Regions from separate parts of the Enterobacter sichuanensis genome, predicted to be linked through region 3. Evidence: predicted binding sites of a transcription regulator. Region 3 holds the regulator's gene; each other region holds the start of a gene.
The links. The regulator PhoB, encoded in region 3, activates phosphate uptake and scavenging genes when phosphate is short. The targets are predictions, from matches to a motif close to CTGTCATAAAACTGNCNNAT.

Region 1 (10,895 bases), 1.8 Mb from region 3:
TATCGGCCCGCTGCTGGGTAAACGCGCCGAGATCCTGGGGGGGATTGTGTTAATTGGCATTGGCGCCCAGATCCTCTGGGCACACTTCGCTGGTTAATCTTCGCGCTGCCAGATGTGGATACTGAAATCCGTCTGGCAGCGGAATGTGGACTGCGCCGCTAGCGTTTCCCACACCTCCGGTTTTGCCCGCCACGCGAACGGCGTCATCTGCAACAGCGCGCTGGCCTCTTCTCCCTTCAGCGTCATCTCATACGCGACAGTTTGCGCCTGCTTCAGGGCAAAACCGGCCAGCTGTTCTGAATGGGGAGCATGCAGACGCACCTCATCGTAGATTAGCCCCTTCAGCTCCATCAGATGACGCGGTCCTGGCGTCACGGTAACCACCCATCCGCCAGGCTTCACGACGCGCGCCAGTTCCTCGGCCTTACAGGGCGCGTAAATGCGGACAACCGCGTCCATGCTAGCATCGTCAAACGGCAGCCGGTGGCTGGACGCCACACAGAACGTCACGTCAGCGTAACGCTTTGCCGCCGCGCGAATCGCCACTTTCGAGACATCCAGACCGAAGGTCTGCGCGCCCTTCTCACGTGCAATCTCCGCAAACCGTGCGGTGTAGTACCCTTCCCCACAGCCGATATCGAGCAGGGCGGTTGCTGAGCCAGCGAGGATGTCATTCAGTGTATGTGCGACCGTCTCACGCAGCGGCAGATAATGCCCGGCATCAAGAAACGCACGGCGCGCCTGCATCATCTCTGCGCTGTCGCCTGGATCGCGGGAGCGCTTGTGCTGCACCGGCAGAAGATTTACGTAGCCTTCTTTCGCCATATCAAACTGATGCCCCTGCGGACAGGTATAACTTTTATCTGAACGCGTCAGGACCGCGTGGCAAAGGGGACAACTGAAGGACATGGTGACTCCGGAGCATAATCAAAGGGCGAAGTGTACCGCTATTCGCCCTGCTTATAAACGCCCGGTTAGCGCATAACGATCAGGTGATCGGAGCCCGCCGGTAAGCCGTCAGGTTTCACATTTTCCAGACGCAGCACGTTACCCATAATCTCGCTGAAGACGGGAGCAGAGACGGCCCCCCCATAGTATGCCCCGTTTTGTGGATCGTTTATCACCACCACCAGGGCAAAGCGCGGATCGCTGGCAGGGGCAACCCCCGCGGTGTAGGCGACATATTTATCGACATATTTTCCGCTATCGTCAATTTTCTTTGCCGTACCGGTTTTCACCGCGACCCTGTAATCGCGCACGGCGGCCTTCACCCCGCCGCCGCCGGGTAGCGCGACGCTCTCCATCATGTGCTCTACCTCATGCGCAATCTCTTCTGGCATAACGCGGTGTCCCATAACGGGGGGATCGATACGGGTAATGGAAAGAGGACGCTCAAGCCCGAAGCCACCAATGGTGGCGTAGACGTGCGCCAGCTGCAGCGGCGTGACCATCAGTCCGTAACCGAAAGCAAAAGTCGCGCGGTCGAGCTGGCTCCAGTATTTACGCTGCGGCAACAGTCCCGCGCTCTCCCCCGTCAGGCCAAGCTCGGTTGGGGTGCCAAAGCCAAAGTTTCGATAGGTATCGAGAAGATGCTGGACCGGCATTGCCAGGGAGAGGCGGGACACGCCTGTGTCGCTCGATTTTTGCAGAATGCCGGTCATGGTCAGTTCGGGATAATAACCGACGTCGCGGATACGATGCCCGTCAAGGGTGTACGGGTGCGTGTCAATCACACTGTCCGGCTTGACCAGCCCCTGCTGCAGGGCGGTCATCAGCACCAGCGGTTTGACGGTCGAACCAGGTTCGAACGTATCGCTGATTGCGCGATTACGGAAATCGTTTATTGTCGCCCCTTCCCGATTATTGGGATTGAAATCCGGATAGCTGGCCATGGCGAGTATTTCCCCGGTGGGGATATTAATTAACACGGAGGCGCCCGACTCGGCCTTGTTCCAGGCCACGGCGTTATCGAGTGCATCTTCGGTGATGGTTTGCAGCCGCTCATCTATACTCAACTGGATGTTATGCGCCGGTACGGGGGCAACTTCGGTCAGGTTTTCAACCACGCGACCATAGCGGTCCTCCCGCACCTGCCGCACCCCCGCCTTGCCCGTCAGTTGCGTATTGAAGCTCTTCTCTACACCTTCAATGCCCTGCCCGTCGATATTGGTGAAACCAATCAGGTTCGCAGCCACATGGCCAGCCGGATAAAAACGGCGGGACTCATCGCGTAAATTGATGCCGGGCAAATTCAGTTTGTCGATCCACTTTGCCTGCGCGGGATCCACCTGGCGGGCAAGGTAAATGAAACGCCCCTGGGGATTGGCGTTGATGCGTGCCGAGAGGGTATCCAGCGAGAGATGCAGCGCGTTCGCTAACGCCTGCCAGCGTTCATCAACGCCGACGCCGCCTTTTGCCAGCACCGTTTTGGGATCGGCCCAGACGGCCCGGACGGGCACACTCACCGCCAGCGGACGGCCTTCGCGATCCATTATCATGCCGCGCGGCGCATCAATCGCCAGCTGACGGAGGGAGCGCATATCTTCCTGCTTCACCAGATTGTCAGGCTTGACGATTTGCAGCCAGGCAACGCGGCCCAACAGAAACGCCAGACTACAAAAAATCGCCAGACAGAGCAGAGCAAAACGCGCCGGGGTGAAATTTCCGGCGGCCGTTATCAATTTCTTTTTCACCTGTACCCCAGGGCTGTAAAACAACGCCCTGATTTAACGGGAAAAGCCGGTAAGAAGGTGGCAAAACAGTGCTACGAACCTCGCAGCTTTGCAACAAGTTACTAACAAGGCCGCAGATCGTAATATTTTGAAAGATAAGGGACATAAAAAAGCCCCGCGTGATGCGAGGCTTTATATCTGAGATTGAAACGCGGCGCGTTTCAGTCAGCAGCGGTTCGATCAGATAGCAGTTACGTTAACTGCAGCAGGGCCTTTCTGGCCATCCTGAATTTCGAACTCAACGTTCTGGCCTTCAGCCAGAGTTTTGAAGCCGTTACCCTGGATTGCAGAGAAGTGTACGAACACGTCTTTGCTGCCGTCAGCAGGAGTAATGAAACCAAAACCTTTAGACTCGTTGAACCACTTAACTTGACCTTTAATCTTTGCCATTTGCAAAATTCCTTAGAGTGTTTTCTTAGCCCGCAGGCATTAACTGAGATAAAACTGAGACATTACTGCATGAGGCACTAATATAAGGTTCGGCAGAGAAGCGGTATTCAACGACAACGTGTTTACTCAGGACTTCTTTACTGAAAATGCCACACATAAACAGAACTGTACCTCGTTTGACCCAAAACGTGTTATCACACACAATGTTTAATATGGCAAGCCATTTTTAAACATGTCTCGATCCGCCGCACAAATTCGAACAGTGCCTGCCAGGTTCTGCACAATTATGCGCATCGCGAACAGACAGCCCTGCTACGTTACAAAGCCCCAGCGCCGCTCTCACAGTCGCTGTAATCTAAGACATTTTTAACATAGCTCAATCATTCCAAAGCGTCCAGCGAACGGGAAAAGAAATCTTACGCAATGATTGAGTTAGAACAAATTGTGAAAAGTTATGCTTAAATCATTGTAACGCGACCAAATTGTTTCAGGGAAAAAACCGTGTTAATAATCTGCCCGCTGCTGTATTAAAATGCACCAGGTTATAAACAGTGTTATGCACCAAAATAATGAAATTTTTATGACGCTGCATCAAAAGAAGGCAAGCAAAACGTTTCGATAAAAATAAAACAATCTCACGCACCCGTTTATACAGAATATATGCTCAAACCTGTCGCTTCGTTTATAAGGATAAATATTCACCAATTTTCAATATTCTGAAGGAATGGTTAACTGGTGCTAAATTATCCAGCACAGTAATTAACTCCTGCACGGGTTCATCCAGCGCTTCATCCGCCAGATCAAACACGCCCCAGTGAATGGGAAACGCCAGTGGCGACCCCAGCTGCTGCCATAACGCCACTGCCGATTGCGGATCCATATGATGGACAGCCATGAACCATCTTGGGGCATAGGCACCAATCGGTAATGCGGCCACATCAACCGGCCCCAGACGTTCCGGTATCAACAGCAGTTCAGGAGAATACCCGGTGTCACCGCTGAACCAGAAACGGTGGTGTCGTCCTTCCATAACCCAGCCGCACCATAACGAGCGATTGCGGTTCCACGGCGTGCGCATACTCCAGTGCTGCGCCGGTACAGCGGTGAGCGTCATTCCCTGCCAGGTGAAACTTTGCCACCAGTCGAGTTCAACCACCTGTTTTGCTCCCCGACGTCGAAACCAGGCAGCCAGGCCAAGAGGAACAAAGAGTTGCACATTGGGAAAACGCCTGAGAATACGGCGAATGGTCGCGTCATCAAGATGATCGTAGTGATTATGGGAGATGACGACCGCATCAAGTCGCTGAAGCTTGTCGACAGACAGTGCGGGAGGCGTCCTGCGCTGTGGTCCGAGAAAAGGAAGCGGAGAAGCACGCCATGAAAATACCGGGTCGGTCAGGAGGATATTGCCGTCCATCTGCAGCAACACGCTCGCATGCCCCAGCCACCATACGCCATCTTCATGCGGTTGCGTCAGCACAGCGGGTTGCCACCACTGGCGGATAAAATTGTCATAACCCAGTGTGGGCGGTTTCGGTAGACCGGCCTCTTTACGCGCTTTACGCCAGCGGTCAAGGTCGCCGGGTTGATGTCCACCAGGTTGGGTATTACGAAAACCGTTTGGGGTGTGATGGTTCAGGGAGGGGTCATACCAGGGATTTTTCCAGACCACGGCCACCTCCCAACGCAAAAAGATTAACGCTCAGCCACCAGGCGGATAAAGTCGTCTTCGTCTTTCTTGTCTTCAGCAACCGCGTCTTTGGGCGCGTCTTTCTCTTCCGGTTCGTTCGCTTCACACAAACGGCGAAGCAACGCATTCTGGCGCTTTTGCTGATCGAGCAGCGCTTCCAGCAGTTCGATCTGCTCGTTCGTACGTGAACTGGCGCGGTTCACGAAAAACCAAACAACCAGGCCCACAAGCAGCACCACCAAAGACATCATCAGGGATGCCATATTCAGCAGCCCTGAATTCAGTAACTCACCCATTTCACCACCTCAATAAAAACGTCTATTTTACCACTGGCGCGAAGGAAGGAAATCACCTTGAGAAAAAATGCGTATTACCACGGAATAAACTTATTGATTGCGCAAACGCCGCTAAAAAACTGTACATCCTGATCGCACATCACATTGATAGTCTGCGTCCATAACACCACGCACGCTATCAGCACGATAATCAGAATCACCCAGCGTATTTTTTTCACTCCACACTCCGTTTAAAGACCTGATGCCACCAGGTTAACACGCTTATCTTAAACAAGGACTAACTGTACCGCCATCACCCCTTTTTAAGAATTCTGCACTTGTTTCAGAGCGTAAACCGTTTAGGCTGAATGTATGATAACAACGATAAAAGAGGTAATGATGCGATTAATCATTCGAACAATTATTGCACTGGCCGTCGTCTGGACGGGTCTTCTGTTAACGGGTTACGGCGTGCTCGCGGGAAGCAACGAAAATGCAGCCGGACTCGGCATTCAATGTAAATACTTAACCGCGCAAGGACTGAGCACGGCGCAATATCTGCATACTGATAGCGGGATTATTGGTTTAACCAACTGCCCTGTGCTGCGTAAAACGTCCGTTGTCATTGATAATGGCTAACCCCTCTCCTGGCCTCAGACACAAAAACGCCGCAACAGATGCGGCGTTTTTTATGCTAACAACGATTAAAACGGGTAGTCGTGATAACCCATCTGTTCAGAAATTTTACGCGCGGCCGTGTGCAGAATCGCTACGTACTCGTGCAGACGCTCTTCGGAGAAGCGCAGGGTCGGGAAAGAGATACTCAGGCCCGCAATCACCACACCAAAGCGGTCAAACACCGGCACGCCGATGCAGCGCAGCCCTTCTTCCTGTTCTTCGTTATCCTCGCCATACCCCTGCTCACGCACCTGATCGAGCACCGTTAACAGCGCATCCGTATTGGTTATGGTTCGTTCAGTGCTGCGTTTGTACTCCACGCCCTCGAGGATCTGCTTCACCTCATCGCGATCGCGCCACGCCAGCAGAACCTTACCGATAGCGGTACTGTAGAGCGGGTTGCGACGTCCAATGCGTGAATACATACGCAGGTTATACATGGAGTCGATTTTATGGATGTAAACAATGCTGTCTTCATCCAGCGCGCCGAGATGGATGGTCTCTTTGGTCAGACGCGAGATTTCACGCATCTGAATATCAGCGCTGCGGATCAGGTCAACATTTTGCAATGCACGGGCGCCCAGCTCGAACAGTTTCAGCGTCAGAGAGTATTTTTCAGACTCGCCTTCCTGGGCAACGTACCCCAGTGACTTCATGGTTTGCAAAAAGCGATAAACGGTGCTTTTCGACATCATCACACGCTGCGACAACTCTGTAATACCAATCTCACGCTCTTCCCCGAGCGCCTGTAAGATGCCAAACACCTTCAGCACGGAAGAAACAGAATCTGGCTGTTTATCCAAATCCGCAATAGCCATTTACCACCTCATAGAGAGTGTTTTATAAAAATCAGAACCGGTTTTTATTATAAGTTCCCGTCATGTCACCTGCAATCAGTCCCCGTTTACTTCGTTACAAATCTGCGACATATCGCGCCAGTAACAGTGCTAAAATAGTTACCCTGAGAATAATTTCACGCTGAGCTTTTTACTCCTGATGGAAAAGAATCTTTCCGATGGTCTGCCTTTACCCCAGCGCTATGGCGCGATAGCAACCATCATTATTGGTATCTCAATGGCCGTCCTTGACGGCGCCATTGCAAACGTTGCCCTGCCAACCATCGCCAGCGACCTGCATGCCTCCCCGGCCAGTTCGATATGGATTGTTAACGCCTACCAGATTGCGATTGTGGTTTCGCTGCTTTCGTTCTCATTCCTCGGCGATATGTTCGGTTACCGTCGGGTGTATCAGTGCGGTCTGGTGGTTTTCACTCTCACCTCATTGCTATGCGCCCTGTCGGATTCACTGCATACCCTGACGCTGGCGCGCATTGCGCAAGGTTTTGGCGGCGCGGCGCTCATGAGCGTCAACACGGCGCTGATCCGCTTAATTTATCCACAGCACCATCTGGGCCGCGGGATGGGGATAAACTCGTTTATTGTCGCCGTCTCTTCCGCTGCCGGGCCAACCATCGCGGCGGCGATCCTGTCCGTTGCGTCCTGGCAATGGCTGTTTGCCATAAACGTGCCTTTGGGAATGGTGGCCATCTTCTTTGCCCTGCGTTTTCTTCCCGCTAACGGCCCGAAAAGCACCATGCCGCGCTTCGATGTGGCGAGCGCGGTGATGAATGCCCTCACCTTTGGTCTGCTGATTACCGCCCTGAGCGGTTTTGCGCAGGGGCAATCGCTGATGCTTACCGGGGTGGAACTCCTCGCACTGCTGGTGACAGGCTTCTTCTTTGTTCGCCGCCAGCTTGCTCTGCCGGTGCCTTTACTGCCGGTTGATCTGCTGCGGATCCCTCTCTTTTCACTCTCCATTTGCACCTCTGTCTGTTCGTTCTGCGCCCAGATGCTGGCCCTGGTTTCGCTGCCGTTCTTCCTGCAGAGTGTGGTTGGCCGTTCAGAAGTAGAGACCGGGCTGCTGTTAACCCCGTGGCCGCTGGCAACAATGGTGATGGCCCCGCTGGCGGGCTATCTGATCGAACGCGTTCACGCCGGTTTGTTGGGTGCGCTGGGGCTGGCGGTGATGGCGACGGGGCTTTTCGCGCTGGCACTGCTGCCGTCGTCGCCTTCAGACCTGGATATCATCTGGCGCATGGTGCTGTGCGGAGCGGGGTTTGGCCTGTTCCAGTCCCCTAACAACCACACCATTATCACTTCGGCGCCACGTCATCGCAGCGGTGGGGCCAGCGGCATGCTGGGGACCGCGCGTCTGTTGGGACAAAGCACCGGTGCGGCGCTGGTCGCCCTGATGTTTAACCTCGCGGGCCAGAACGGCAACCATGTTGCACTTCTCACCGCCGGTGTACTTGCCACCCTTGCGGCTATCGTCAGCGGCCTGCGGGTGACCCAGCCCAGGGTTCAGGCATAAAAAAAGCCGGGCGGAGTAGTCTCCTGCCCGGCTTAGTACGCTGCTTTACTTACTTCAGGTATTCCCCACTGCGCAGCGCTTCAATTCGCTTATCCAGCGGCGGGTGAGACATAAACATCTCGCTCAGCGATTTTGATTTACCGTTGATGCAGAAGGCCATCATGCTGTTCGCTTCCTGCGGCTCGTAGCTGGTTTTCAGACGCTGCAGGGCAGCAATCATCTTCTCACGACCGACCAGCTTCGCAGAGCCGGCATCCGCGTGGAATTCACGGTGACGTGAGAACCACATGGTGATGATACTGGCCAGAATACCGAATACCAGCTCCAGCACCATTGAGACGGCAAAGTAGATCAGCGGGTTACCGTTGCTCTCTTCGCCTTCGTCGCGGTTCCCCCCCATAAAACCTGCCGCAATCTGCGCCAGAATACGGGAGATGAAGATAACGAAGGTGTTCACTACGCCCTGAATCAGGGTCATGGTCACCATGTCGCCGTTGGCAATATGGCTGATCTCGTGGGCAATAACCGCTTCGGCTTCGTCACGGCTCATGTTCTGCAGCAGACCGGTGCTCACGGCAACCAGTGACGCATCACGACGGGCACCCGTGGCGAAAGCGTTAATATCCGGAGCATGGTAAATGGCGACCTGCGGCATGGCGATACCGGCCTGACGGGATTGCTGCGCCACCGTATTCATCAGCCACTGTTCCATATCGTTACGCGGTTGCTCAATGACCTCACCGCCTACCGATTTCAGTGCCATCCACTTCGACATCAGCAGGGAAATGAAAGAGCCACCAAAACCAAACAGCAGCGCCATAATCAACAGACCCTGAACGCTGCTCGACTGAATTCCTGTCAGGCTTAGCACGAGCCCGAAAACCACCATCACCGCCAGGTTGGTGAGCAGGAAGAGCGCGATTCGCATCATAATTTTCTTTTTACCTCAGTTTAACAAAACGCACTATGCGATTACCCACATCGTATGGGTATTGCGGCTATTTTCAAGCATCCGGCGGGCGTAAGTCACCAGAAAGACACAACTTTACACAATTGAAAAGCTGGCTGACGGAAGGATGCAGAACAAAAAGAAACAGGCACAATGTCTTGTGCCTGTTGGGAGATTATTTTGCCGGAGCGGGCTGCTCGGCAGGCTTCTCTTTTTCCAGATTCGCCAGGTCAAGTGCGATATGCACCGTCTCGTCCAGATACGGATCCGGCTCCTGGTAATCTTTAGGCAGATCGTCCAGTTTCTTGAGCAACGGCTTGCCTTCGCGTTTGAAGCGGTCGTTGATACGCGCCAGACGGGTTGCGTCATCCTCGTTGTTCTCTTTCTCACGCTGAGCGTAGTTCAGAGAAACAATATTCCGTTTATCCTTCATGGCATTGAAGCGAGCAATGTCCTTCATGATGTACTGGAATTCAGGATCTTTCGCGATGCGTTCGTTATGGTCTTTCAGCAATTCCGGACCAAACTGGGTCATATCGCCGGCTTTGACATAGGTCGCGGCATTGATGCTGTCCCACGGCAAGGCGTTATCTTCAAACTTCTCGCCGGTTTCCGTCTCTTCCGTGCCTGTCGGCATGATGATGTCTGGCGTCACGCCTTTACGCTGCGTACTGCCGCCATTCACACGGTAGAATTTCTGAATGGTGTACTGAACCGACCCCAGCGCTGGCCATTCCGGACGCAGCATCTGATCGTAAATACGGTTCAGGGAACGGTACTGCTGAACGGTCCCTTTACCGAACGTCGGTTCGCCCACAATCAGCGCACGGCCGTAATCCTGCATGGCAGCGGCAAAGATTTCAGACGCGGACGCACTGAAGCGGTCAACCAGGACCACCAGCGGGCCTTTGTAGTAAACCACGCCGTCGTTGTCGGCATCTTCACGGACTTTACCGTTATTATCGCGGACCTGAACCACCGGACCAGAAGGAATGAACAGTCCAGAGAGTGAAACCGCTTCCGTCAGCGCACCGCCGCCGTTACTGCGCAGGTCGATAATTACGCTGCTGACGTTCTGCTTTTCAAGCTTCTGCAGCTGCACTTTCACATCGTCGGTCAGCCCCACATAGAAGCCCGGAATATCCAGGACCCCCACCTTCTCTTTACCCACGGTTTTCACCGACATTTTCACCGCGCGGTCTTCCAGACGGATACGCTCACGGGTCAGGGTAACGATACGGGTTTTGGTGCCTTTTCCGGCTGGCAGAATTTCCAGACGAACCTTGCTGCCTTTCGGGCCTTTGATCAGCGCAACCACGTCATCAAGACGCCAGCCGATCACATCAACCATGTTCTGGCCAGTTTGACCCACACCGACAATACGATCGCCGACGCTAATCGCTTTACTCTTGGATGCCGGACCACCTGCGACCATCGAATTGATCACCGTGTAATCATCATCCATCTGCAGCACCGCGCCGATACCTTCCAGAGACAGGCTCATTTCAGTATTGAACTGTTCGGTGTTGCGCGGAGAGAGATAGTTGGTGTGCGGATCGATTTCGTGCGCAAAGGCCGTCATGGCCAGCGAGAAGACATCCTCACTGTTGGTCTGCGCCAGACGACGAATGGCAAATTTGTAACGGCGCGTCAGCGTGTCACGGATCTCTTTTTCATCTTTGCCCGTGAGCTTAAGGCTCAGTTCGTCGTATTTCACTTTACTGTCCCACAGCGCATTCAGCTCGGCTTCATCTTTCGGCCAGGGCGCTTTACTGCGGTCCAGATTAAAGGTGTCGTTGCCGGTGAAGTCC
Region 2 (10,895 bases), 150 kb from region 3:
GCTTTGGCTTAATGTTTTCTTAATCTTTCATTAATCCGGTTTTTAAATCTGGATTTTTATCACTTCAAACCCAGCGAAAATGAAATTTTACACTTTTACGCTTAAACTTGATTGATACTAATTATCATTAGCGTTGTTGTATGCTTTAATCCTTTCCCACAAAGCTATGAGTGGTTACTCCCGTTGGTCTATTAAGGATATGTTCATGAATTCTCGCCTGCTGTCCTGCTTCTCGCTTGCCTTGTTGTCTTCCTCACTTTTCCTTTCCACACAATCGGTTGCTGCCGATAACAGCGAAGGTATCGTTGTCTACAACGCGCAGCATGAAAACCTGGTGAAGTCGTGGGTTGACGGTTTTACCAAAGAAACCGGCATCAAAGTGACTTTGCGTAACGGCGACGACAGCGAGTTGGGTAACCAGCTGGTTCAGGAGGGCAGCGCATCCCCGGCGGACGTATTCCTGACCGAGAACTCTCCGTCAATGGTGCTGGTGGATAATGCCAACCTGTTTGCGCCGCTGGATGCAGACACCCTGAAGCAGGTGCCGGCAGAATATCGTCCGGCGCATGGTCGCTGGATCGGCATCGCGGCCCGCAGCACGGTGTTTGTCTATAACCCGGCAAAACTGAGCGAACAGCAGCTGCCTAAGTCGCTGATGGACCTGGCGAAACCCGAGTGGAAAGGCCGCTGGGCAGCATCACCATCAGGCGCGGATTTCCAGGCCATCGTGAGCGCAATGCTGGCGCTGAAAGGCGAGCAGGCCACGCTGGAATGGCTCAAGGCGATGAAAGCCAATTTCGTTGCCTATAAAGGCAACAGCACCGTTATGAAAGCGGTCAATGCCGGCCAGATCGATGGCGGCGTGATCTATCACTACTACCGCTTTGTCGATCAGTCCAAAACGGGCGAAAACAGCAAAAACACCCAACTCTACTACTTCAAACACCAGGATCCGGGCGCGTTTGTTAGCCTCTCTGGCGGTGGTGTGCTGGCGTCCAGCAAACATAAAGCGCAGGCGCAGGCCTTCATTAAATACATTACCGGTAAAGAAGGGCAGGAAAGTCTGCGTACCAATAATGCCTTTGAATACGCCGTGGGCGTGAACGCGGCCTCAAACCCGAAACTGGTTCCGCTGAAAGATCTTGATGCCCCGAAAGTAGAGCCTTCAACGCTCAACAGTAAAAAAGTTATCGAGCTGATGACGCAAGCCGGCCTGCTGTGATCCTGAAAGTGAAGGTGTTATGTCTGGTCTGAGTCTCGACATCGGAAAAAACAGAGTGCAGGAGCCTGCCCGCAGGCGTCCTGCACTGCCGATGGTTGCGTTAGCTGTGTTGTTTTCATTAATGGCGCTTCTGCCTTTGGGCTTTATCATTGCCATTGGCATTGAGACGGGCTGGGAAACCATAAAGGCGCTGGTCTTCCGCCCGCGTGTGGCTGAGCTGCTCAGCAACACGCTGTGGCTGACGGCCCTTGCGGTTCCACTTTGCATCGTGACGGGCGTGGCCATTGCCTGGCTCACCGAGCGCACGCAGCTTGCCGGGCGGGGGATTTGGTCCGCACTGGCGGTCGCCCCGCTGGCCATCCCCGCGTTTGTGCAAAGCTATGCCTGGGTGAGCGTTGTCCCGTCCATGCATGGGCTCTCTGCGGGCGTGTTCCTCTCTGTCCTTGCCTACTATCCGTTTATCTATATGCCGGTTGCGGCGGTGCTGCGTCGCCTGGACCCGACGCTCGAAGACGTGGCTGCGTCACTCGGTACTCCGCCGTGGCGGGTCTTTTTCCGCGTGGTGCTGCCGCAGCTCAAACTCGCTATCTGCGGCGGTGCGCTGCTGGTGGCGCTGCATCTGCTGGCGGAATATGGCCTGTACGTGATGATTCGCTTCGACACCTTCACGACGGCCATTTATGACCAGTTTCAGTCTACCTTCAGTGGCCCGGCCGCTAACATGCTGGCGGGCGTGCTGGCCCTGTGCTGCCTGGCTATTTTAGTGCTGGAAGGCGTGACGCGCGGAAAAGCACGTTATGCGCGCATCGGTGCCGGGGCCGCCCGTGAACAGAAGCGCTGGCCGCTGAAGCCTGCAGCCGCCGCGCTGGGTCAGCTGTTTTTCATCATGTTGATCGTGCTGGCGCTGGGTGTACCGTTAATTGTTCTGTGTCGCTGGATTTGGCTCGGCGGCGTTCAAAACTGGCTGAGCGCCGATCTCTGGCACTCGCTGCGCCAGACGCTGATGCTCGGCGTGGGCGGAGCCCTGCTGACCACGGCGTGCGTGATCCCCATCGCGTGGCTCGGTATCCGCTATCCGCGCCGCATCTTCCGGATGCTGGAAGGATGTATCTATATCACCAGCTCGCTGCCGGGGATTGTCACGGCGCTTGCGCTGGTCACCGTCACCATTCATTACGCCCGTCCCATTTACCAGACGGAAGTTACCCTGTTTCTTGCCTACCTGCTGATGTTTATGCCACGGGCGCTCATTAACCTGCGGGCGGGGATTGCTCAGGCGCCGGTTGAGCTGGAGAACGTGGCGCGCAGTCTTGGCAGCACGCCCGCGAAGGCGCTCTGGAGCGTCACGATGCGGCTGGCCGCGCCGGGTGCGGCGGCGGGTGCCGCGCTGGTGTTCCTCGGCGTCAGCAATGAATTGACCGCCACTCTGTTGCTCTCTCCACTGGGCACGCGCACGCTCTCCACCGGATTCTGGGCGCTGACCAGCGAAATTGACTATGTTGCAGCCGCGCCTTACGCGATGCTGATGATCCTGATTTCCCTCCCGCTGACCGCCATTCTCTATATGCAGTCGAAAAAAATTGCAGGGCTATGACATGCTTGAATTAACCGCCATTTCTAAATCGTTCGCTGATGCGCAGGTGCTCGACAGCCTGAACCTGAGCGTTGCGCCGGGAAGCAGGACGGCGATCGTCGGGCCATCCGGGTCGGGTAAAACCACGCTGCTGCGGATCCTTGCCGGGTTTGAAACGCCCGATACCGGGCGCATTGTCATGCAGGGAAAAACGCTGTTCGATGAAAACCGTTTTGTGCCCGCCCACCTGCGCCGGATCGGTTTTGTTCCTCAGGAAGGGGCGCTGTTCCCGCACCTTAACGTGGCAGATAACATCGCCTGGGGGCTGGAAGGCACCCGCCACGAGAAACGCCAGCGCGTTGAGGCGCTGATGGAGATGGTCTCTCTGGACAGGCAGCTTGCGACGCACTGGCCGCATGAGATTTCCGGCGGACAGCAGCAGCGCGTGGCGCTGGCGCGTGCGCTGGCCCAGCGTCCTTCACTGATGTTGCTGGACGAGCCGTTCTCAGCGCTGGATACCGGCCTGCGCGCCACGACGCGTAAAGCCACGGCCGATCTGCTGGCGGAAGCAGGCGTGGCTTCGATTCTGGTCACCCACGATCAGAACGAAGCGCTCTCCTTTGCCACACAGGTGGCCGTAATGCGCGCCGGGCGTTTCACGCAGGTGGGGACCCCTTATGAGGTCTACACCCGTCCCGTTGACGAAGAGACGGCGCTGTTTCTTGGCGATGCCGTGATCCTGCCTGCTCAGCTTGCTGCCGGTTATGCCGTGTGCGCGCTGGGTGAGGTGCCAACGGACAACACACAAGCAACAGGGCAGGGCCGCGTGATGCTGCGTCCTGAGCAGCTGCGCGTGACGGCATGTGCCGCGCATGAAAGCCCGATCTCGATCCTTGATGTGGACTTTACCGGCCAGTTGTCGACGCTCACCCTTGCGTTAGCCGGGGAGCAACAACCCGTGGTTCTGAAAACCGTAAGCCAGCCAGGATGGAACCCTGGCACCGCGGTACGCATTGATATTGCTGGCACTGCGCGGGTATTTGAATATTCTTAATATTCGTTAGTAATTTCATGCAACGGGTTGTTATAAAAGAATTTTCCATGACCTATGGCATTACCTGAGTTTATCTACCATGCTCATAAAACCTCACCATAATGAGTGGGGCTTTTCGTTGTTGCTGATTAATCTCAAGGAAAAAAGGTTATGAAAAAGACAATTGCTGTTTTGTTGGGAACTGCGTTTTTCTTTACAACTCATGCCTTCGCTGCTGAGCTTCTGACGAAGGAGGAGTTTAAGAAAGTTGAGTCTCAATATCAGAAAATCGGTACGGTAAACACCTCAGGTGAAGTCTCTATCGATGATGCTAAAAAAGAACTGATCGAGAAAGCCGATAAGCAAGGCGCTGATGTCCTGGTGCTCACCTCCGGGAACACCAACAATAAAATTCACGGTACGGCCAATATTTACAAGAAAAAGTAATGTCACTGCAGCCACCCCAACACGGGGTGGCTATTCCCCTCATCGCTTACCACGCCTCCCGTATGAACGCGGTGACACTTGCTAACGCATAGATAATGCGTATAGTTCTCATTTGCATTGCAACCAATAGATTCTAAGGCCCGCTCACGGGTCATTTTTGCGCGCACTTTCAAATGGGTTAATGATGAACAACACCAGATTACATAAAACGCTGCTGGCGCTCGCCGTCGGTGCGGCGACACATTCCGCTTACGCGGCGGATAATCAAAAAGAAGAGACTCTCGTTGTGCAGTCGGCACCAGCCAGCGACTTTACCCCCGGCGGCGACCAGCTTGTGCCGGCCTTCCTCGACGGACAAGTGGCGAACGGCGGGCGTATGGGGATGCTCGGCGAGCAGAATGCCATGGATGTACCCTTTAATATCATCAGCTACACCGCAAAGCTGGTGGACGATCAGCAGGCGAAAACCATTGCCGATGTGGTCGCTAATGACGCTGGCGTGCAATACGTTCAGGGGTATGGCAACAGCGCGGAAACTTACCGCATCCGCGGCCTGAAGTTTGACGGGGACGATATGACCTTTGGCGGGCTGTCCGGCGTCCTTCCGCGTCAGGTGGTGGATGCGCAGATGGTCGAGCGGATTGAGATCTTCAAAGGGGCAAACGCCCTGATGAACGGCGCGGCAAGCTCCGGCGTGGGCGGAATGATCAACCTTGAGCCAAAACACGCCGGCGAACTCCCGCAGGCGAAAGTCGGCGTGGACTACACCTCGGATTCCCAGGTTGGCACCACGCTGGATGCGGGCCGTCGCTACGGCGACAACGACCAGTTTGGCGCGCGGGTGAATCTGGTCCATCGCGAAGGGGAAACCGGCGTACCGAACGATCGCCGCCGCACCACGCTGCTCTCCACCGGTCTGGATTACAAAGGTGACAACTTCCGCACCTCGCTGGATCTCGGCTACCAGAAGAAAACCTTCCACGGCAGCCCGACCAGCGTCAATATTTCGGCGGTGGATTTTGTGCCGGAGCCCCCGAAAAACGATCGCAACATTTCCCAGAAGTGGGCCTACAGCAACATCGAGAACGAATTCGGGATGTGGCGCAGCGAATACGACATCACCGACAGCTGGACGGCGTATACCGGACTCGGCGCGCAGCACGCTCATGAAGAAGGGACCTACAGCGCACCGAAGCTGCTGGACAAAAGCGGAAAGGCCACGGTCAGCCGCCTTGATACCAATCGCATCAGCGATTCCGTCAGTGGGATGGCGGGGATCCGCGGTCACTTTACGACCGGCTTTGTGTCGCACAAGGTGAACGTGGGTTACTCCGCGATGACCAAAAACGAAAAAATCGCGTGGAAAATGTCCGCGGCGGCAGACAACCCGACCACCAATATCTACCACAACACCGGGGTTGATATGCCGGACAGCTCAAACTTCAACGGCCTGGGCGGCAAATACAGCGATCCGCTGACCAGCGGACGCACCCGCACGCAGGGCTGGCTGCTGAGCGATACCCTGGGCGTGCTGGACGACACGCTGCTGTTTACCGCCGGGGCACGTTATCAGAAAGTGGTCATTCGCGGGTATAACAAAGTGACCGGCGCGGAAAACGATGCCGATGGCTTCGACGGCAGCCGCTGGATGCCAACCTACGGCGTGGTCTACAAGCCGTGGGAGCAGATCTCTCTTTATGCTAACCATACCGAAGCGCTGCAGCCGGGTAAAAACGCCCCTGACACCGCCATTAACTACGGGCAGAGCACCGGTATCGTTCACTCTAAACAGAACGAAGTGGGCGTGAAGGCCGACTTCGGTCGCGTGGGCGGCTCTCTGGCGCTGTTCGAAATCAAAATGCCTTCCGCTATTCTCGACAGCCAGACGAAGCATTACGGCCTGGACGCCGAGCAGCGCAACCGCGGCGTGGAGCTAAATGTCTTCGGCGAGCCGATGCTGGGGATGCGCCTCAACGCCAGCGCCACCTGGCTGCAGGCGGAGCTGACCAAAACCAACAACGGTCTCAACCAGGGTAACGATGCCATTGGTGTCCCGAACTTTTACGCCGTGCTGGGCGCGGAATATGACATCAAGCCGATCGAGGGGCTGACCGCCACCGCCCGCGTAAACCACTCCGGCACGCAGTATGCCGACCTCGCGAACAGCAAAAAGCTCGACAGTTACACCACGCTGGATCTGGGGATGCGCTATCGCTTCGCGGTAAATCACAACGAAAACCAGATGACGGTACGTGCAGGCATCGACAACGTGACCAATGAAAACTACTGGGCCAGCGTGGACGATTCCGGTACCTATATTACGCAGGGCGAGCCGCGCACCTTTAAGGTCTCGGTTGGCTACACGTTCTAAGCGTTCCACCCTCGTTATCCGGGGCAGGGACGCCCCACACCGCCCTCATCGTGTTATAAAATTGTAATAAAAGCTTCTTAGACTGGTCGCCAACTCCTTACCTCTTGGCCAATGACAGGAAGCCGCTATGGGCAGACCTCTGAAATCCGTATTTAAAAAAGAACATCGCGACGAAATCAATAACCGCAGCGCTAACCCGGTATTCTCCGAGGTTGCGCAGATGTTTCTCTCCCGCCGCCGTTTTTTACAGATGGGCGCCGTGGCGGGCGCTGCCGTTTCATTCCCCTTTCTGATCAAACCCGAAAACGCCATTGCCGCGGTATCACAGCCTTCCGCGCTGGCAAAAGCGGTTTCCCTGGGCTTTACCAGCATCGACGTCTCTACGGAAGATACGGTCAGGGTGCCGGAAGGCTATATTGCCCGCCCGTTTTATCGCTGGGGCGACCCGACGGGTATCAAAGATAACATGCCGGCGTTTAAGCCGGACGCCAGCAATACCACGGACGAACAGGCCGTGCAGGCGGGCATGCACCACGACGGTATGGCGTGGTTTAGTCTGCCGCAAGGGGAGCAAAACCCGGCGCATGGCCTGCTGGCGCTGAACCATGAATACATCGACAACGGGATGTTGTTTACCGACGGCACGGCGAACTGGAGTCTCGATAAAGCCCGTAAGGGACAGAACGCGATGGGCGTGTCGGTGGTGGAGGTGAAGAAAACGGGCAGCGACTGGCAGGTCGTTCGTCCCTCTTCTTATGCCCGCCGTATTACCGTCAATACCCCGATGGCGCTTACCGGTCCGGCACGGCATCAGGACTTAATGAAAACCGCCGCCGATCCGCAAGGGGAGCGCGTGCTGGGCACTATGCAAAACTGCGCCAACGGACATACGCCGTGGGGCACCTATCTCACCTGCGAGGAGAACTGGTCGGATATTTTTGTCAAAAAAGCCGATCTCAACCCGCTGGAAAAACGCTACGGCATCAGCGACAGCGATGACTCCTACCGCTGGAACGAAGTGGATGAGCGGTTTAACGTCGATAAAACCCCCAATGAACCCAACCGCTTCGGCTGGGTCGTGGAGATTGATCCTTACGACCCGGCCTCCACGCCGCGTAAACACACCGCCCTGGGCCGCTTCAAGCATGAAGGGGCAGCCGTCACGCTCGCCGCCGATAACCGCGTGGTGGTCTATATGGGGGATGACCAGAAGTTTGAGTACATCTATAAATTTGTCTCGGACAAAAAATACGATCCTGCAAACCGTGAAGCCAATATGCAGTTGCTGACGTCCGGCACGCTGTACGTTGCCCGCTTCAACGAGGAGGGCAGCGGCGACTGGCTGCCGCTGATCTTCGGGCAAAATGGTCTGGATCAAGACCACGGTTTTGAAAACCAGGGCGATCTGCTGATTAAAACCCGCCTCGCGGCTGACGTGGTGGGGGCAACGAAAATGGATCGCCCCGAGTGGATAGCGGTCGACCCGCACGCCAGCGGCAGCGTCTACTGTACGCTCACCAACAACAGCGATCGCGGGAAGGAGGGTAAGGCGCCGGTTGATGCCGCCAACCCGCGCGCTAATAACGTGTTTGGTCATATTATGCACTGGCACGAAGAGGGGGCCGATCCTGCCGCCACACGCTTTAAATGGGATATTCTGGTGATGGCCGGGCGTACCGACAGTGACGATCCGAAGGCCAAAGGTTCGATGCAGGGGGCGGCCTTCGGCAGCCCCGATGGCCTGTCGTTCGATCACCAGGGGGTACTGTGGATCCAGACCGACGTCTCTTCCAGCACCATTAACAAGAAAGCCTACGAGGGGATGGGCAATAACCAGATGGTGGCCACCATTCCGGGTACCAATGAGTACCGCCGTTTCCTGACCGGACCGCGCGGGTGTGAAATCACCGGGATTGCGTTTACGCCGGACAACCGGACGCTGTTCATTAATATTCAACATCCGGGGGAGGGCGGGGATGATATTACCGACCCGGCCAATCCGCGTGCCGTCTCCAATTGGCCAGATGCAAACCCGAGCGGACGCCCGCGTTCCTCAACGGTGGTGATCACCAAAGCGGATGGCGGGATCATCGGCTCATAACCTTTCATCGCCGGGTGCATAACGTGCCCCGGCGTTAAACTTGCTACCGCCAGCATGAAGTGTTAAAACGTGCCCCTTCTAAAAAAGAGACAGGGGTAGGACGTGAAAGACGCGTCATCCGCTTCAGGCAACGGTAGCACTGAAGCTTCGTCGGAACAGAATCCGACGCTGCAACGTGGTTTGCAAAATCGACATATTCAGTTAATTGCCCTTGGCGGCGCAATCGGTACCGGGCTGTTTCTCGGCATCGGCCCTGCCATTCAGATGGCCGGTCCGGCGGTGCTGCTGGGTTATGGCATTGCCGGCATTATCGCTTTCCTGATCATGCGCCAGCTTGGCGAGATGGTCGTTGAAGAGCCGGTTTCAGGCTCCTTCGCACACTTTGCGTATAAATACTGGGGTCCGTTCGCAGGCTTCCTCTCCGGCTGGAACTATTGGGTGATGTTTGTGCTGGTGGGAATGGCCGAACTGACCGCCGCAGGCATCTATATGCAGTACTGGCTGCCCGATGTCCCGACGTGGGTCTGGGCCGCTGCCTTCTTTATTATCATCAACGCCGTCAACCTCGTGAACGTACGCCTGTATGGTGAAACCGAATTCTGGTTCGCGCTGATTAAGGTGCTGGCGATTATAGGCATGATCGGCTTTGGCCTGTGGCTGCTGTTCTCCGGTCACGGCGGCGAACGAGCGACCATCGACAACCTCTGGCAGCACGGTGGCTTCCTGGCCACGGGCTGGAAGGGGCTGATCCTCTCCCTGGCGGTCATTATGTTCTCGTTCGGCGGGCTGGAGCTGATTGGGATCACCGCCGCTGAAGCGCGCGATCCGCATAAAAGCATTCCGAAAGCGGTCAACCAGGTGGTGTACCGTATTCTGCTGTTTTACATCGGTTCGCTGGTCGTGCTGCTGGCGCTTTATCCATGGGTGGAAGTGAAATCTGACAGCAGCCCGTTTGTGATGATTTTCCACGATCTGAACAGCAATGTGGTAGCCTCGGTGCTGAACTTCGTTATCCTGGTGGCCTCGCTGTCGGTGTATAACAGTGGCGTTTACTCCAACAGCCGTATGCTGTTTGGTCTCTCCGTGCAGGGCAATGCGCCGAAGTTCCTCACCCGCGTCAGCCGCCGTGGCGTGCCGGTCAACTCTCTGCTGCTCTCAGGGGCCATTACCTCGCTGGTGGTGCTGATTAACTACCTGCTGCCGAAATCTGCCTTTGGTTTGCTGATGGCGCTGGTTGTCGCCACGCTGCTGCTGAACTGGATCATGATCTGCCTGGCGCACCTGCGCTTTCGCGCCGCCATGCGCCGCAAGGGGCGTGAGACGCAGTTTAAGGCGCTGTTCTACCCGGCGGGCAACTACCTCTGTATCGCCTTCCTCGGGCTGATTCTGGTGCTGATGTGCACCATGGATGCGATGCGCCTGTCCGCGCTGCTGCTGCCGGTGTGGGTCGTATTCCTGTTTATCGCGTTCAAGCTCTCGCGGAAAAAGTAGCACGGTTTTCTCCCTCTCCCTGTGGGAGAGGGCCGGGGTGAGGGCACCAGACCGCACCCGTCTTCAAGCCCGGTGGCGCTACGCTTACCGGGCCTACAAAGCACCACTCTACCTTTATCGTGACCCCCCTCCCAAATCTTCTACGATCCACAGGATCTTTATTTTGTAATCGATTACTTTTTACCTGAACTGTTTTGTAATCGATTACTTTTTGAGGGTGGGGCTCGTCATGGTGTCAACAACTGAAAGTAGTGGAAAGGCGATAGCGCAGCACCGGCTGCTGGTGCCGCGGCTGTCGCTGATGATGTTTCTGCAGTTTTTTATCTGGGGTAGCTGGTCGGTCACGCTGGGTCTGGTGATGACCCAGCACAACATGTCTTTGCTGATTGGTGATGCGTTCTCTGCCGGGCCAATCGCCTCTATTCTGTCGCCGTTTGTGCTTGGCATGCTGGTGGATCGCTTCTTTGCCTCGCAAAAGGTCATGGCGGTGATGCATCTCGCCGGGGCGGCGATCTTGTGGTTTGTGCCGGGCGCGCTGATTGCTGAAAACGGTGCGCTGCTGATCGGCCTGCTGTTTGGCTACACGCTCTGCTACATGCCAACCCTTGCGCTGACCAACAACATTGCGTTTCACAGCCTGGCAAACGTCGATAAAAC
Region 3 (10,895 bases):
ACGCTGCCGGACAGGTTTTCAACGTGCCTGGTCACAGTGAGTTCCATCTGCAGGTCGCTGAACCGACCTCTTATTTGTGCCGCTACCTGAAATGATTTTATTCCCTCTCCCCCATGGGGAGAGGGTTAGGTGGAATTATCTCTGCGCTTCGCCGCCGAGGCCTTCCACCAGATTCTGAATCAACGCGGCCAGCTCGCCGGTCATCAGGATGAAGTCCGCGTCAAAGCGCTGGGCGTAATCTTCCCTGTCGATATCTTCGTTCTGATCGCGCAACTCATCGCAGAACTTCAGACGCTTGATGGAACCATCGTCGCACATCACAAACTGAATACGCTGCTGCCAGTCGAGCGCCAGTTTTGTCACCACTTTGCCCGCTTCGATATGTACGGCGATCTCGTCGCTCACCAGATCCTGCTTTTTCGCACGGATCACGCCGCCATCTTCCAGCAGAGCTTTCAGCTCGGCTTCATCAAGGATCTGGAATCCCTGCGCCGCCGCACCGCTGCGTACCCATTCGGTCAACGTTAGCTCAATTGGCGTTTCCAGTGCCAGCGGAACCACCGGTAAAGAGCCGATACTTTTACGCAGCAGGGCCAGCGTATCTTCCGCTTTTTTCGCGCTGGCGCAGTCCACCATGATCAGCCCGTTAACGGTATCGATCCACATCATGGTCTGGCTGAAGCGGCTGAAGGCGCGCGGCAGCAGTGAGTGCAGAACTTCGTCTTTCAGCGAATCTTTTTCGGTTTTTTTCAGTTTTCGGCCCTGCTCGGCTTCCAGCTTGAAAATTTTCGCTTCGAGCGCCTGCTTCACCACCGGCGTGGGCAGAATTTTCTCTTCTTTACGGGCGCAGACGATGATTTGACCCGTGCTGCTGGCGTGGGTCAATGCATCGCTCTGTGAACCCATTGGCGGAACCCAGCCGGTTTTTGCCATATCCTGGCTACCGCAAGGGGAAAAGGTATAAGCGGCTAACTGTTTTTCCATCTCTTCTGCACGCAGCGAAACGTCGCGGCTGAGACGGTAAACCATCAAATTTTTGAACCACAGCATGATAATTTCCACGGCCTTGTCGTTAAATCAGCGGGCATGATAACGAATTGTCGCATCGCTTGCATTGCTAATCGGGAAGCGTGCTTCTACTCTGTTGATAATCAAAATAATGAGGAGAGTCTTGTGCGTATTGGGATTGATTTGGGCGGCACCAAAACCGAAGTCATCGCGCTGAGCGAGCAGGGCGAGCAGCTGTTCCGCCACCGTTTGCCGACGCCGCGCGATGATTATCACCAGACTATCGAGACGATTGCCACGCTGGTCGGGATGGCAGAGCAGGCGACAGGGCAAACCGGCAGCGTCGGGATGGGGATCCCAGGGTCGATCTCACCGTATACCGGGGTGGTAAAAAACGCCAACTCGACCTGGCTCAACGGCCAGCCATTTGATAAAGATTTAAGCGCGCGCCTCAACCGTGAAGTGCGTCTGGCTAACGACGCTAACTGTCTGGCGGTCTCTGAGGCCATCGACGGCGCGGCAGCCGGCGCCCAGACCGTGTTTGCCGTCATTATTGGTACCGGCTGCGGCGCGGGCGTGGCCTTTGGCGGTCGCGCCCATATCGGCGGTAACGGCACCGCGGGCGAATGGGGGCATAACCCGTTACCGTGGATGGATGAAGACGAACTCAAATACCGCACTGAAGTCCCGTGCTACTGCGGAAAACAGGGCTGTATTGAGACGTTTATCTCCGGCACCGGTTTTGCGACCGACTACCATCGTCTGAGTGGTCAGCCGCTCAAGGGCAACGAGATCATGCGTCTGGTCGAGGAGCAGGATCCGGTGGCGGAGCTGGCCCTGAGCCGCTACGAAATGCGTCTGGCGAAATCTCTGGCGCATGTGGTGAATATTCTCGATCCGGACGTGATTGTGCTGGGCGGCGGCATGAGCAACGTCGACCGGCTGTATGCCACGGTACCGACGCTGGTGAAGCAGTGGGTCTTTGGTGGCGAGTGTGAAACCCCTATCCGCAAAGCTGTCCACGGTGACTCCAGCGGCGTGCGCGGCGCGGCGTGGCTGTGGCCGGAATGAACGCAAAACGGCAACGCAAGTTGCCGTTTTTAATGTTTGTACCCTCTCCCTGTGGGAGAGGGCCAGGGTGAGGGCACCAGACCGCACCATCCCACCATTTATTCCACCGCAAACACCTTATCCAGCCTGCTATACCCCAGCCCGTTAATCTTCTTCACCTTGATCTGCACCGGAATACGCTCTTTCATCGCCTCAACATGGCTGATCACGCCGATGGTTTTCCCGGTGGCGTTCAGCGCATCAAGCGCATCCAGCGCGGTATCCAGCGTTTCGCTGTCGAGCGTGCCAAACCCTTCATCCAGGAACAGCGAATCGATCCGTGTTTTGTGACTCACCAGATCGGAAAGCGCCAGCGCCAGCGCCAGACTAACCAGGAAGCTCTCGCCGCCGGAGAGGGTACGGGTATCGCGCACCGCATCCGCCTGCCAGGTGTCGACCACTTCCAGCTCCAGCGCGTCGCTGGCCTTGCGCTGCAGCAGGTAGCGCCCGTGCAGGCGGTTAAGCTGCTGGTTGGCGAGCCAGACCAGATTGTCCAGCGTCAGCCCCTGCGCAAACTTACGGAATTTGTCGCCGGTACTGGAGCCGATAAGCGCGTTGAGATACCCCCAGTCGTCTGCCAGACGCGCAGCCTCTTCAATTTGCTGCATCAATGCCAGCTGATGCTGCCGGTTGTCGCTGTCCTGCTTAAGCTGTTGGCGGATCTCGCCCTGATGGGTGGTGTTCTCCCGAAGCTGTTGCGCCAGCTGCTGCAGCTGGGTTTGCAGCGTGGGCGCGTCAGCATCGAGCCCTTCCGGCCGCAGCGCCAGATGAGACTGCAGCTGCTGGTTAGCTTGCCCGCACAGCGCCGCGGCCTGCTGGATCTGGTTTTCCAGCGTCTGTTTAAGTTGTTCGAGGTGACGAAGCGTGGCTTCGTCCAGCAGCGCAGCAAGAAACGCATCCTGGTCGGCAAAGCAGCTTGTGGAGAGCGCTGCGGTGAATTGCGTCTGCGACTGCTGCAGGCGCGCTTGCTCCAGCGCTTCCTGCTGCTGCTGTGCACTAAGCTGGCTTTGCAGCGACACGCACTCGTCGTGGATGGCGCGCCAGTCATCCGGAATAGTCGCTTCAGTGTCTTCACCATGGCTTACCGGCAGCGCGTCGAGCAGCGGCTGCAGAGCGTTCATTCGTTCCTGAAGTACACCCTGCTGCGTTTGCTTCTCCTGCCACTGGGCGAATTCAGCCTCACGGGCCTGCAGCCAGGCGGCTTCATCTCCCTCTTCCGGGACGTTAAGTGATAATGAGAACATGGTGTGCTCCAGCGCCTGTCGCGCGACAGTCAGCTGCTGCTGATACTGCCGCTCCTGCGCTTCCTGCTCATGAAGCTGATTTTGCAGGGTCAGACGCTGACTGAGTTGATAAAGCTGGCGCTCGTAGTGTTCCTGCTCGTTCATCCATGGCGCGATATCGTCCTGTATTGTTAACGCGACATTCAGGGACGCGCAGGTTTCCTGCCACTCTTTAGCGAGCGCTTGCTCTTCCTGAGACAGCGTCTGCGCGTCGTCTGTCTCACGCTGGATCTGCTGAGTGAGGGCATTGACCTGTCCCAGCACCAGCAGGCCTTCCTCTTTAAGCGAGGCGACCTCTTTTTCCAGGGCATCACGGCGACGTTGATTATCCGTCAGTTCAAGCGAGCGGTATGTCTCCACGGCAGGATGCTCGCTGGAGCCGCACAGCGGACAGGGTTTGCCTGCCTCAAGTTGAGAACGGTAATGCTCCAGCTTCTTAATTGTCGCTTCGGTTTCGCACAGGGCTTTCAAATCGAGATAGTGCTGGTTTTTCTCTTTGTACTGCTGGCGGCGCAGCGTCAGCGTTTCAGTGAGCTTCGCCTGTTCCGCCTGGGCTTTTTGCAGGATTTGCGCATTTTGCAGCAGACGCTTTTGCAGTGGCTGATAGCGCGCATGAAGCGACGTTAGCCGCTGGCGCAGCGGGCGCGTCCGGGACTGTTGCTCCATGGCGGCGCTCACCTCATCGGAGGTCAGCGTCAGCGTATTTTCCGGCATCTCTGCCAGCTTCTGGCGTAGCTCAGCCATTCGTGCGGCAAGGGTGGCGATGTGCGTTTTATCGCGGGTCAGCTGGCTGAATTGCGCGCGCCAGCCGGCAATTTCCTGGCCCAACAGGCGATAGCGTTCGTGCTCCGCCAGCCACTGCGCCAGTGCGGTCATTTCGGTCTGAAGCTGCGCGTGGTTACGCAGGGCGGTATTGCGGATCCGCGCACGCAGCGCGGTTCTGGATTGTAAGCGAGTATTTACTTCGATAATTCGCTGCCGGGTTTGCGTCAGACGCACGGTTTGCTCCTGCAGATGTTCCCAAAGCGGGCGGAGCTGGGCGGCTGGTTGAGCAAGCTGGAGTTTGGCCAGTTCAGGCGCAGCGTCCGTCAGCGCCTGTTGCGCCTGCTGCTGCATCGCGGTGACACGCTGCTGCTCGCGCACCAGTTCATCATGGCGCGTAAGCCACTGAAAATTTTTCTGCTGGCTTTGCTGCTGTACCAGCAGGGTTTTCTCTTCGTCAGTAAGTGCCTGCAAACTTTGCTGTAACTGCTGCTGTTGCTCTTCGCTCAGCAGCACGACGCCCGCCGCCTGCGCCTCACACTTTTCAAGCCTACTGCGGGCGGATTTATGTTTCTCAAAGACCATGGCGGAGATCTGGCCGTAGATCTCGGTGCCGGTCAGCTCTTCCAGCAGTTCAGCCCGATCGCCCGGTTTGGCATTGAGGAAGGCGGCAAATTGTCCCTGAGAGAGCAGCATTGAGCGGGTAAAACGGCCATAATCCAGCCCGGTGAGGGCGGCAGTTTGCTCCAGCTTATCCGTCACTTTGTCGGCCAGGATTTTGCCATCTTCGCAGCGCGCCAGCTCCACACGCGGCGCCTGCAGGTTGCCGTCAGGCTGATTGCGCGCCCGGTTCTGGCTCCAGAAAGCGCGATAGGCCGTCCCTTTTACCTCAAACTCAACCTCGGCCAGACACTCGGCGGTGTCGCGCGTCATCAGGTCATTTTGCGCCTGAGAAACCTTACTCAGACGTGGGGTTTCGTGATAAAGCGCCAGGCAGATGGCGTCGAGCAGGGTGGTTTTGCCTGCCCCGGTCGCACCGGTAATGGCAAACAGCCCGTTGCTGGCAAAGGGCTCAGCGGTAAAGTCAATTTTCCACTCGCCCTTGAGGGAGTTGAGATTTTTCAGGCGCAGGCTCAGAATTTTCATGCGTTTTCATCCTCATCTTTGAGCGCATGCAGGGTATGGGAGAACAACTCGCTGAGCCTTGCGCGCTTCGCGTCGTCTATCTCCTCCTGCGAAAGCCTGCGTTCGAACACCTCTTCTACCTTCAGTTCGCTGAGGGTTTCACGCCGGGCGCTGAGCAGAATTTTCTCGCGCTGCTCGCGGCTGCGGCGCACCAGTAAGACTTCAACCGGCAGATCTTCAGTCAACGCCTGGATTTTCCGCTGCATATCATGCAGGTAGTCATCGGTGGTGATTTCGATATCCAGCCAGATGGGAGGATCCTGCTCGACACCGCGCCACTGCTCCAGCTGGGCGGTAATGGCATCGAGATCGCCCTTCAGCACCGCCAGGGGCTGAGTGACCGGCACCTCCAGCGTCTCGACGGTGCTGAGTTTGCCCCCGGTGAAGCTCACCAGATGCACAGATTTGGCTTTACCCGTTTCATCGAAACTGAGTGAAAGGGGGGAGCCGCAGTAGCGAATGTGTTCGCAGCCGCCGATAACCTGCGCGCGGTGGATATGCCCAAGCGCAATGTAGTCCGCTGGCGGGAAGTTTTGCGCCGGAAAGGCGTCGAGCGTGCCGATATAGATGTCACGAACGGCGTCACTTTTACTGGCCCCGACGGTGGTGAGATGCCCGGTCGCAATCACCGGAATCGGCTGTTCGCCGCGCAGGGCGCAGGCTTCGGCGTACTGCTGGTGATAATACTCAGTGATGGCCTGTAAAAGATGTTGCTGTTTTTGCGCGCCTGACAGCCCAGCCTGGCTTTGCACGATATCGCGGGGACGTAAAAACGGGATGGGGCACAGTACCGCCCCTGGTGTACCGTCCCGTTTTTTCAGGATCTGCGGGGCGTGCCCGGCGCTGGCGACGACGGTGGTATTAAGAAAGGCCAGGATGTCGCGGGATTCGTTGAGCGTCGCGACGGAATCATGGTTACCGGCGACAATCACCAGATGACAGCCGGTTTGCTGCAAATTCACCACGAAGCGGTTATACAGTTCTCGCGCATAGCTGGGAGGAGAGCCGGTATCAAAGATGTCACCCGCCACAATAATCGCATCTACCTCATGCGCCTGGGCCATTTCCAGCAGCCAGTTCAGGAACGCGTCATGTTCAGCCGCACGGCTTTTGCTGTAAAAATTTTGACCCAGATGCCAGTCCGAGGTGTGAAGTATGCGCATAGCTGATCCGTGGCGAAAAAGAGAAAGCAGGATTATAAACCTTCAGGGAAGGGAAAATAACCGCTGTAATAAAACAACAGTTTGGCTATTGTCGTGGTACTGTTTTTCATAAATCTGTCATAAATCTGACGCATAATGGCGCCGAATTACAAACTTGTAACGTACATAAGATAAGACAGGGCAAAGTATGGCGAGACGTATTCTGGTCGTAGAAGATGAAGCTCCAATTCGTGAAATGGTGTGCTTCGTGCTCGAGCAAAATGGCTTCCAGCCGGTTGAAGCGGAAGATTATGACAGCGCAGTGAACCAGCTGAATGAACCCTGGCCCGATCTGATTCTGCTGGACTGGATGTTGCCCGGCGGTTCCGGACTGCAGTTTATCAAGCACCTGAAGCGTGAAGCGCTGACCCGCGACATCCCGGTGGTGATGCTGACGGCGCGCGGTGAAGAAGAGGATCGCGTGCGCGGTCTGGAGACCGGCGCGGACGACTACATTACCAAACCGTTTTCACCGAAAGAGCTGGTGGCCCGCATTAAAGCCGTGATGCGCCGCATTTCACCGATGGCGGTGGAAGAGGTGATCGAGATGCAGGGACTGAGCCTTGACCCCACCTCACACCGCGTAATGACCGGTGAAAATCCCCTCGACATGGGGCCTACCGAATTTAAACTCCTGCACTTCTTTATGACTCACCCGGAACGCGTTTACAGCCGCGAGCAGTTGCTGAATAACGTCTGGGGAACTAACGTGTATGTCGAAGACCGGACGGTTGACGTACATATCCGCCGCCTGCGAAAAGCGCTGGAACTGAGCGGCCACGATCGCATGGTGCAGACGGTCCGCGGCACGGGTTATCGTTTTTCTACCCGTTTCTGAACAATGACAGGAGTGTGACGCGTGCTGGAACGTCTGTCATGGAAAAGGCTCGTCTTTGAACTGATCTTATGTTGTATTCCGGCCTTCATTCTGGGGGCCTTTCTTGGACACCTGCCGTGGTTTCTGCTGGCGTCGGTCACCGGGCTGCTGATCTGGCATTTCTGGAACCTGCTGCGCCTCTCCTGGTGGCTGTGGGTTGACCGCAGTATGACGCCGCCGCCGGGAAGCGGCAGCTGGGAGCCGCTGCTGTACGGTCTGCATCAGATGCAGATGCGTAATAAAAAGCGCCGCCGCGAGCTGGGAAGCCTGATTAAGCGTTTTCGCAGCGGTGCGGAATCGCTGCCGGATGCGGTCATCCTGACCACCGAAGAAGGGACCATCTTCTGGTGTAATGGTCTGGCGCAACAGCTGTTGGGCCTGCGCTGGCCGGATGATAATGGCCAGAATATCCTCAACCTTCTGCGCTATCCCGAGTTCACGCTGTACCTGAAAAAGCGTGATTTTACCCGACCGCACAATCTGAAGCTCAATAACGGTCGCCATCTGGAAATCCGCGTGATGCCCTACAGCGACAAGCAGTGGCTGATGGTGGCGCGCGATGTTACCCAGATGCACCAGCTGGAGGGGGCGCGTCGCAACTTCTTTGCAAACGTCAGCCATGAACTGCGGACTCCGCTGACCGTGCTTCAGGGCTATCTGGAGATGATGCAGGAGCAAACGCTTGAAGGTGCGCCGCGCGAAAAAGCGCTGCACACCATGCGCGAGCAAACGCACCGGATGGAAGGCCTGGTGAAGCAGTTGCTGACGCTCTCGAAGATTGAAGCCGCGCCAACGCTTGCGCTGAATGACACCATCGATGTGCCAATGATGCTGCGGGTCGTGGAGGGTGAAGCGCAAACCTTAAGCCACAACAGGCATCACCTGACCTTTGAGGTCGACAACACGCTAAAGGTGCTGGGCAGTGAAGATGAACTGCGTAGTGCCATTTCAAACCTGGTGTATAACGCGGTGAACCATACGCCGGAAGGGACGGACATCGTGGTGCGCTGGCACCATACCCCGACGGGAGCCGAATTTAGCGTGGAGGACAACGGGCCGGGTATCGCGCCGGAGCATATTCCGCGTCTCACCGAGCGCTTCTACCGCGTGGATAAAGCACGTTCGCGGCAGACCGGAGGAAGCGGCCTGGGGCTGGCGATTGTTAAACATGCGGTGAATCACCACGAAAGCCGTCTCGATATTGCGAGCACGCTGGGTAAAGGAACCCGCTTCAGCTTCGTGATCCCGGAACGATTAATTGCCAAAAAGATCGCCTGACAGTCGGTGTGTCATTTTACCTTTCCACGGGTCAGCCTCTGCTGGCCCGTTTGCTTTGCAGTCAGGCGAAACGCGGATGAATTTTATACGGTTGGTGCTTTTTTGTTCGCATGATTAGCCATGGCTTTTTCATGAAATTAGCGAATTATTCTGGTCCGTATTTTCATGCTGGCATATTGTTCTGGTTTTGCGATCCCTCCTTGCCTTTAAACGTTATAAGCGTTTAAATTGCGCCCCAGATACTGTCAGACCGACTGTATTTGCGTGGTAAATCGAAAAACTATTCTTCTCCACGCCAGGACGGGAGCATTTCCCGCTGAAATTGAGTAATTTTTCGGCTGTATCGTCCCGTCAGGGAAGACGAAAATCTCAATGTTTTCAACACCACATCCACAGGCAGTAAGGTTTTATGACCCATCACTTAAAATCGCGTGACATCATCGCGCTGGGCTTTATGACATTTGCGCTGTTCGTTGGCGCAGGCAACATCATTTTTCCTCCCATGGTTGGCTTACAGGCGGGTGAACACGTCTGGACGGCTGCGTTTGGTTTCCTGATTACTGCCGTGGGTCTGCCGGTGCTGACCGTCATCGCGCTGGCGAAAGTCGGTGGCGGTGTGGATAGCCTCAGCACCCCGATTGGCAAAGTGGCGGGCGTTCTGCTGGCAACCGTCTGCTATCTGGCTGTTGGTCCGCTGTTTGCGACCCCGCGTACGGCGACCGTTTCCTTCGAAGTGGGGATTGCTCCCCTGACCGGTGACGGCGCGATGCCGCTGTTTATCTACAGCCTGATTTACTTCGCGATTGTGATTCTGGTTTCCCTCTATCCGGGCAAGCTGCTGGATACCGTAGGTAACTTCCTTGCACCGCTGAAAATTGTGGCGCTGATTGTCCTGGCGGTAGCGGCGGTTGTCTGGCCTGCAGGCCCGATCAGCGACGCGATGGACGCCTACAAAAACGCCGCGTTCTCTAACGGCTTTGTGAACGGCTATCTGACGATGGATACGCTGGGGGCGATGGTGTTTGGTATCGTTATCGTTAATGCCGCACGTTCCCGCGGTGTGACCGAAGCGCGCCTGCTGACCCGCTATACCATCTGGGCTGGCCTGATGGCTGGCGTGGGCCTGACGCTGCTGTATCTGGCGCTGTTCCGTCTGGGCTCCGACAGCGCCATGCTGGTGGATCAGAACGCGAACGGTGCGGCTATCCTGCACGCTTACGTCCAGCACACCTTCGGTGGCGCGGGCAGTATGCTGCTGGCGGCGCTGATCTTCCTGGCGTGTCTGGTGACCGCGGTTGGCCTGACCTGCGCCTGTGCAGAGTTCTTCGCGCAGTATCTGCCGCTCTCTTACCGCACCCTGGTGTTTATCCTCGGTATCTTCTCCATGGCGGTGTCTAACCTCGGTCTGAGCCACCTGATTCAGGTCTCGATTCCGGTGCTGACAGCGATTTACCCGCCGTGTATCGTGCTGGTGGTGCTGAGCTTTACTCGCCCGTGGTGGAATAACTCCTCACGAATTATTGCGCCAGCCATGTTTATCAGCCTGATTTTTGGTATCCTTGACGGGATTAAAGCATCAGCGTTTGCGCAAATACTGCCAGCCTGGACACAGCGTCTGCCGCTGTCCGAGCAGGGCCTGGCCTGGCTGATGCCTACCGTTGTTGCACTGGTGCTGGCGATTATCTGGGACCGTGCTGCAGGGCGTCAGGTGACATCAAACGCCCATTAATCAACGGCAACAAACTGTTTAACCACGGGGCTTAAGGCCCCGTGGTTTTTTGTTTTTTCGTGTTGAATGGCAAGATTTAAATGGAAAGCACTAACAAACTCAAACGTGGGCTGAGCACGCGCCACATTCGCTTTATGGCGCTGGGCTCTGCTATCGGTACCGGTCTTTTTTATGGCTCGGCAGATGCCATCAAAATGGCCGGTCCCAGCGTTCTGCTGGCCTATATCATCGGCGGCGTGGCGGCGTATATCATCATGCGCGCCCTCGGTGAAATGTCTGTTCACAATCCGTCCGCCAGCTCATTCTCGCGCTATGCGCAGGAAAACCTCGGCCCGCTGGCCGGGTTCATCACCGGCTGGACCTACTGTTTCGAAATCCTGATTGTGGCGATCGCCGACGTAACGGCGTTTGGCATCTATATGGGCGTCTGGTTCCCGGCGGTGCCGCACTGGATTTGGGTC

Region 1: the regulator PhoB is predicted to act here: its motif matches at 6,675-6,694, upstream of kdgR (DNA-binding transcriptional regulator KdgR).
Region 2: the regulator PhoB is predicted to act here: its motif matches at 6,697-6,716, upstream of C1N69_RS05410 (PhoX family protein).

Annotation. Positions count from the first base shown of each region.
Region 1 is NZ_CP027986.1:2,793,605-2,804,499, forward strand. Features, by position in the region: gene mntP (manganese efflux pump MntP) at 1-97, shown strand, start outside; gene rlmA (23S rRNA (guanine(745)-N(1))-methyltransferase) at 94-909, opposite strand; gene ftsI (peptidoglycan glycosyltransferase FtsI) at 975-2,693, opposite strand; gene cspE (transcription antiterminator/RNA stability regulator CspE) at 2,913-3,122, opposite strand; partial or broken gene C1N69_RS13495 (DUF2627 domain-containing protein) at 3,135-3,279, opposite strand; gene C1N69_RS13500 (MBL fold metallo-hydrolase) at 3,805-4,794, opposite strand; gene C1N69_RS13505 (YebO family protein) at 4,818-5,108, opposite strand; gene mgrB (PhoP/PhoQ regulatory lipoprotein MgrB) at 5,183-5,326, opposite strand; gene C1N69_RS13515 (YobH family protein) at 5,487-5,726, shown strand; gene kdgR (DNA-binding transcriptional regulator KdgR) at 5,792-6,583, opposite strand; gene C1N69_RS13525 (MFS transporter) at 6,762-8,135, shown strand; gene htpX (protease HtpX) at 8,185-9,066, opposite strand; gene prc (carboxy terminal-processing peptidase) at 9,260-10,895, opposite strand, start outside.
Region 2 is NZ_CP027986.1:1,159,960-1,170,854, forward strand. Features, by position in the region: gene C1N69_RS05385 (iron ABC transporter substrate-binding protein) at 206-1,222, shown strand; gene C1N69_RS05390 (ABC transporter permease) at 1,242-2,816, shown strand; gene C1N69_RS05395 (ABC transporter ATP-binding protein) at 2,818-3,849, shown strand; gene yahO (DUF1471 family periplasmic protein YahO) at 4,000-4,275, shown strand; gene C1N69_RS05405 (TonB-dependent receptor) at 4,460-6,646, shown strand; gene C1N69_RS05410 (PhoX family protein) at 6,774-8,747, shown strand; gene pheP (phenylalanine transporter) at 8,850-10,238, shown strand; gene C1N69_RS05420 (MFS transporter) at 10,468-10,895, shown strand, end outside.
Region 3 is NZ_CP027986.1:1,010,589-1,021,483, forward strand. Features, by position in the region: gene ppnP (pyrimidine/purine nucleoside phosphorylase) at 1-95, shown strand, start outside; gene rdgC (recombination-associated protein RdgC) at 136-1,050, opposite strand; gene mak (fructokinase) at 1,174-2,079, shown strand; gene sbcC (exonuclease subunit SbcC) at 2,178-5,309, opposite strand; gene sbcD (exonuclease subunit SbcD) at 5,306-6,511, opposite strand; gene phoB (phosphate response regulator transcription factor PhoB) at 6,699-7,388, shown strand; gene phoR (phosphate regulon sensor histidine kinase PhoR) at 7,410-8,705, shown strand; gene brnQ (branched-chain amino acid transporter carrier protein BrnQ) at 9,115-10,434, shown strand; gene proY (proline-specific permease ProY) at 10,515-10,895, shown strand, end outside.